DNA from 2 places in the Paenibacillus sp. 2TAF8 genome. Region 2 is predicted to be linked to the other one. Evidence: riboswitches for the same ligand, from Rfam matches in the RefSeq annotation. Region 2 holds a riboswitch; the other holds the start of a gene.

Region 1 (3,420 bases), on a different contig from region 2:
GATACACAAGGATTTTCTTGCCTATGACTTTATTCATATACAACATGCAAAGTAATAAAATAGCTTGGTCCGTTTGCAATTTTTTTATGCATGATGCTATGTCACTCCTATTCAATCCCCTCCAATATGCGTAAAAAAACAGCAAAAAACCTGCGCAAGCTCCATAGCTCACGCAGGTTTAAAGAACAGGATTTTTATATTCAAATGAGATTATATATATGTCAATAAGTACAAATCAACTCGACGATCCAATCGAATTCTATTCCTCAGTATGTTTAAGATAAGCATCCGCATTCAGCAATGTGGATAATGCAGCTTTTACATCTCCATCGACACGGATTTCGATCATCCAGCCTTCTTCATAAGGAGAGCTATTCACCAGTTCTGGCGAGTCCTGCAAAGCTTCATTCACTGCAACAATGGTGCCGCTGACGGGTGAGAACAGATCTGACACCGTTTTGACGGATTCAATCGTACCGATGCTGTCTTCTGCCTTTACACCCGCTTCAAGATCAGGCAATTCTACAAACACAATGTCACCCAGCTGATGCTGTGCGAACTCGGTAATGCCAATACGTACGGTATCCTCCCCTACGGTTTGCACCCATTCGTGCTCTTTACTGTACAGGAAATCATTTCTCAATTCGCTCATCGATATCCGCCTCGCTTTTCATTAATGAGTGCATGCGTTCTTTGACCTTCACCTTTTTCCCAAACAATAGCGTATGATATTTCAGATTCAAATGTCAAGTTAGCTCACAGTTTATTTCAATTTCGACACCTCACCGTGTGTAACCTCACACTACTCTTTCTGCATATAATGGTGAATATTAGAATAGTAAGCGCAATCTTTTAAAATAAACGAACATTAATGAAAATATAACATTAAACATTCGTATTTTACAAAATTTTAATGATATTGTTCTTGACATCACCGTAAGATTCACGTTTTAATGAGAAGAGCAACTGAAGTTAATTGGACTACGTATGAACCGCGGATGAATGTAAAGGGAGAGATTGCCCGTACACCCGGTTTGGGGATGTGCATGAGGCGGCGCCGAAGGAGTAAACCACCGACAAGCGGGGGTGAATCTCTCAGGCAAAAGGACTTTTACAGGACGCAACTCTGGAGAGCATCTAATCGTCCTATACGGATGTTATGATCACCCAAGGGGAAACCTGTCTGCATAAACGGCGGGGTAACTCTCAGGTACAAGGGACAGAGCCTAAGAATACAGCGTGCTACTTGGCATGCCGGTTCTTTGGCCTGTCCTTTTCCTTTTTCCCAAAAAATGAATTGCAGGATTTAGAATCGTCTACCTAGCAACGTGCCTTTATAAACGACTAATCAAATACTTATGACTTTACTTGTTACTTTAATTGTTACATGACGGAATTGAATTGAAACCCGGTTAACAGATTCTCTTTTCTATACTCGGCCCGCTAAAGGCCCATGACGAGGTGATTGGATGTCCGATTTGTTAAGAACACCACTCTTCCCCCTATATGCACAATATGAAGGTGTGCGTTGCATTGATTTTGGCGGTTGGGAGTTGCCCGTGCAGTTTAGCGGTATTCAAAAAGAGCATGGAGCCGTGCGCGAGCGCGCCGGGCTGTTCGATGTATCCCATATGGGCGAATTCACCGTAACGGGTGAACAGGCGGAAGCCTTTTTACAAACCATGACGACCAACGATGTGACCGCAACTGTACCAGGTCAGGCACAATACACGCTGATGTGTTATCCCGATGGTGGTGTAGTAGATGATCTGCTGATCTACAAACTGGCGGAGCAACACTACATGTTGGTCGTCAATGCCTCCAATATCGACAAAGACTGGGCATGGTTGCAAGAGCACATTATACCTGGCGTGAACATGACCAATGATTCCGAGCAAACAGCGTTGCTGGCGCTTCAAGGCCCTTTAGCGGTCGATATTCTCTCGAAGGCTACAGGTTCAGAGGTGGATGCAAGCTCCATCGAACCGTTCCGCTTCGTACAGCATGCCGAGGTATGCGGAGTAAAGCTGCTGCTATCACGAACCGGTTACACCGGAGAAGATGGCTTTGAACTATATGTTGCAGCAGATCAGGCAGCTCTCGTATGGAACGGACTGATGGAAGCCGGTGCTGATGTAGGCCTCGTTCCAGCAGGGCTTGGTGCGCGTGATACGCTGCGATTCGAAGCGAAGTTGCCTTTGTACGGTCAGGAGCTGTCACCCACTATCTCTCCACTGGAGGCTGGGCTTGGCATGTTCGTGAAACTGAACGCCGGGCCTTTTATCGGACACGAAGCTTTATTACAGCAAAAAAATGACGGCCCTGCCCGCAAGCTGATTGGCATCGAAGTGCTGGAGCGCGGCATTCCGCGGCCACATTACCCGATATATGCGGACGGCGTTCAGATTGGTGAAGTGACAACAGGTACACAGTCCCCAACCTTGAAGCGCAATCTAGGCCTCGCCCTAATTGACAGTAAGCATGCTGCAATAGGCACTCCGCTGGAGATCGAGATTCGTGGCAAAAAGCTAAAAGCCGAGGTCGTCAAGACTCCTTTTCATAAACGGACACGTACGTTAAAGACACCTATCCAAGGAGCTGAGCAAGCATGAGCAAGCACCGCTACATCCCCATGACAGAACAAGACCAGAGCGCAATGCTGACCACGATCGGCGTGGATACGCTTGAAGATTTATTCAAAGATATCCCGAAGGAGATTCGTTATCAGGGCGAGCTGCCTGTCTCCTCCAAGCTGGACGAATACGCATTAACACGCCATATGTCTAAACAGGCTGGCTCCAATGCCAACTTTGAGACACATGCCAGTTTCCTTGGCGCAGGCATCTATGACCATCACATCCCTTCTGTCATAAACCATGTCATTTCCCGTTCGGAGTTTTACACCGCCTACACCCCTTATCAGCCTGAGATCAGCCAAGGAGAATTACAAGCCATCTTTGAATTTCAGTCGTATATTTGCGAGTTGACAGGTATGGCGGTAGCCAATGCGAGTATGTATGACGGTGCAACAGCTTTTGCAGAAGCAGGCAATCTTGCCGCCGCTGCTACCCGTCGCAAACAGCTTATTGTATCTCGCACCGTCCACCCGGAAGCCCGCCAAGTACTGCAGACGTATGCACACGGCTTAAGTCTTGAGATTGTAGAGATTGGTTATAAAGATGGGGTTACCGATTGGGATGCGCTGCAAGCGGCCATTTCGGACGATACTGCGGCGGTTATGATTCAAAGCCCGAACTTCTTCGGTGCCGTGGAAAATGTAAAGCATGCCGCCGACCTTGTGCACACGCACAAAGGACTGCTCGTGGTGAGTGCCAACCCGCTGTCGCTGGGTTTGCTGGAAGCCCCAGGCAAGCTGGGAGCCGACATCGTTGTAGGCGATGCACAGCCCCTCGGAATCGC
Region 2 (3,420 bases):
CGCAGAAGGTGTATTGAAGATGTGGACAGATGAGCAGATTACTAACACGATACAAGTGAAAGAATGGGTGGACGGAAAAACAGGACAAAAGCGGATTGAAACAGAGGACGGTGGGAATGTAAGCTATGCGGTTCACAACGGGTCGGAGATTCTGCTCTATGAAAAAGAGGCCAAGACTGCATTTTCGATGGACTCATCAACACTCCAGCAAGAACCTAACCCAACGCAGAAGCAAATGCTGCTGGATCAACTGGAACGAATGCGTGATACTCACAACGTGAAGATGCTGGGGCAAGAAAAGCTTCAAAATCGTGAAGTAATGCACATCGAATTGACCCCTAAAGATGGAAATTCGTTGTTAATGTCATCCCAGTATTGGATAGATCCCAAGAAGTGGACCGTTATTAAAGCGACGAGTACGTATGGCGATACCAAATCCGAGATTCTGTATGACGTGATCGATTATAATCCTGAGTTCACGGATCAGACGTTTACATTGGACATTCCTGCAGACGTTGAAGTGAAAAAAATGAATGATGTAATGAATAACAAAGAGATTACAATGGAAGAAGCAGAGAAGGCCGTAGGAAAGCCATTCTTACAATACGCGGAGGGAGATCTGCAATTATCGAGAATTGAGATGACTTCTTCCATGGGTGAACATAGCCGGGATGAGGTAACGTTATACTATGTGAAGAATGACAAGCCTGAGATCAGTATAACCGTATTTAAAGCACCTGAGGAAAATGTTGATGAAAAGCTGCTGCCGGATGAGGAGATAACAACAGTCCGTGATACAGAAGGCTCATATATGTCGATGATTCGTAATTTGTCATGGACGGAGGATGGGCTGCGGTACTCGATCATGGGAGAGAATGAAGCATGGACAGCTGAAAAACTACAGTCGTGGGCTGAATCTCTACAGTTTTCGAAGTAAGGTGACTAATATGCGAGTGCGGGGAACGCTGAACATTACGATCAGAGGATGCATATAAATATAGAAATTATAGATATAGATATAGAAAATATAAATCTTTTATTTCCAGGTAAAACCTGCCTTGGCAATCCTGTTGAATCGTTATTTTCCATTATCCAGAGATCTTACAATACAGGTCCGTATGATTACGTCACTTTTGTTGACATATACAGTGCGGCATATTACGCTGTATATGATTGAATACATGCCAGTATGATTAACTTTTATAATGAATGAACAGAATACAGCGAATGATAACGAGCGGGAGAGACCTGAGCGGGCTGAATAAATACAATACGGTACAGATCAGTAATTTACATCGTACAGATGCTGCGAAACCGTACTTTAGTAAGTCCGCTTAAGGCACCGAAGGAGCAAGTGGTTATGCACCCGGCATAACTGTTAATCTCTCAGGTAAACGTACCGTCGTTGGACGCAACTCTGGAGAGTGCGCGGAAGAAGCGCCACCCAAGGGGAATATGATGGGTTAGCACGTTGAACAGACTTGTATGTGAATGTACTTGATCTGTTTTAACCGGTGCAGCGATCATGAAACTCTCAGGTATCAAGGACAGAGAGAGGGCTAACGGCCTTCTTCTGTCCTTTTTTTATGTCATCATTCAGTAAATCAGGAACATAATGGTGGTCTTCTTGTCTGGAGAACGATGACGAAACCAATTGGAGGGTTACAAGGTGCGATTTAAAGATGTTTTTTCGATTATTGGCCCGTCGATGACGGGGCCATCCAGTTCACATACAGCGGGTGCTGCAAGGCTGGGCCGAATTGCGCGTCAGTGGCTGGGGTGCACTCCGGAACGAGCTCGGCTTACATTATACGGCTCATTTGCAGATACCTATCAGGGACACGGTACCGATCTGGCTCTGATCGGAGGTTTGCTGGGCTACGTTACGGATGATCCGCGTATACCAGATGCAGAACAGTATGCAGTTGAAGCAGGTATGGAAGTTGAATTTTACACCAGTGGTCTGCCAGCTCCTCACCCGAACACAGTTAAGATTGAATTGTGGCACGGCGAACGGGAATGCTCATTAATAGGCGCATCTATCGGTGGCGGCAGCGTGTCTGTCCATGCACTGAATGATTTTCGTGTACAGATCAGCGGAGAGTTTCCAACACTTGTTTTGCGTCATGCGGATAAAGCAGGTGTTCTGGCATCCGTAACCTCAACGATCAGCTCTTCCGGAGTGAACATCGGGTATATGCAAGTGGATCGGAAAGCCCGTGATGGTGAAGCGCTTACTGCAATGGAGATGGATGCTCCGCCAAGTGAAGAGATTTTGAAAAGATTGCGTTCACTGGATCATGTGCTCAATATTCGTGTGATTGATCTGAAGAGAGGGGTTGATCCGAATGCGGTTTAAACATTTGCATGAATTGAATACCATCTGCACTGCGGAGTCCAAAACGATTGCACAGCTGATGATTGAAGAGCAGGTGCAGGAGACGAATACACCGGAAGCTGACGTGGTGAAACAGATGTCGGAGTACTACCAGGTGATGAAGGAAGCGGTTCGTAAAGGACTTACAGAAGATACAACCTCGCGGAGCGGACTGACAGGTGGAGACGGGAAAAAGATGGCCGAATACATTCGCCAAGGCGAGACATGCTCTGGTGATGCTTCTGCCCTTGCTATGGCCTATGCACTGTGTGTATCGGAGGTGAATGCCTCCATGGGACGTATCGTGGCTACGCCAACGGCAGGATCTTGCGGCATCATTCCGGGTGTGTTTATTAGCTCGCAGGAACGCTTCGGTTGGACGGATGAACATCTGGTGAATGGATTGTTCTGCGCCGGAGCCATCGGTTATGTTATTGCCAACAATTCATTTATTTCTGGTGCTGAGGGTGGTTGTCAGGCCGAGGTTGGCTCTGCGATCGGCATGGCTGCCGGAGCCATGGTGGAACTTCGTGGAGGAACACCGGAGCAGGTTGTGCATGCTGTGGGCTTGGCTTTGAAAAATACACTGGGCCTCATCTGTGATCCGGTTGCCGGGCTTGTAGAGATTCCTTGTATTGTGCGCAACGGACTCGGAGCCGTTACTGCACTGGCTGCGGCTGATATGGCGCTCGCTGGCGTACGCAGTGCCATTCCGTCGGACGAAGTGATCGACGTTATGCTGGAGGTAGGCAGTGCCATGCCAAGCCGTCACCGCGAGACAGCGCAGGGTGGGCTGGCCCAGACACCTACAGGCCGCAAGATGATGCAGAAGCTGGCGAAACCTAAGGCGAAGCGGGCAGAGCCGGAAGAGACATCAGAAACAGATTCAGAAGCACCGGGAGTACAACCGGAAATGGATGAGAAGTAATAAGAGCTTGCCGGGTCATGGGATTAGGAATTGATTCGGGGTGCTTATCGACTAGTGATAGTAAATAGTATGGTCGTTACACCACATAACACGAATAAATTATAAAAAACAAGCG

The links. A riboswitch is a leader RNA that binds a small molecule or an ion and turns the genes downstream of it on or off. The one in region 2 is predicted to bind glycine.
Region 1: linked by a shared signal. The riboswitch ahead of gcvT (glycine cleavage system aminomethyltransferase GcvT) and the one ahead of sdaAB (L-serine ammonia-lyase, iron-sulfur-dependent subunit beta) in region 2 are both predicted to bind glycine.

Annotation. Positions count from the first base shown of each region.
Region 1 covers NZ_JBFRFN010000003.1:255,307-258,726, forward strand. Annotated here, with positions in the region: gene gcvH (glycine cleavage system protein GcvH) at 260-652, opposite strand; glycine riboswitch at 999-1,121, shown strand; glycine riboswitch at 1,125-1,225, shown strand; gene gcvT (glycine cleavage system aminomethyltransferase GcvT) at 1,470-2,612, shown strand; gene gcvPA (aminomethyl-transferring glycine dehydrogenase subunit GcvPA) at 2,609-3,420, shown strand, end outside.
Region 2 covers NZ_JBFRFN010000007.1:169,799-173,218, forward strand. Annotated here, with positions in the region: gene AB4Z30_RS13065 (LolA family protein) at 1-937, shown strand, start outside; glycine riboswitch at 1,229-1,411, shown strand; glycine riboswitch at 1,416-1,553, shown strand; gene sdaAB (L-serine ammonia-lyase, iron-sulfur-dependent subunit beta) at 1,670-2,359, shown strand; gene sdaAA (L-serine ammonia-lyase, iron-sulfur-dependent, subunit alpha) at 2,349-3,305, shown strand.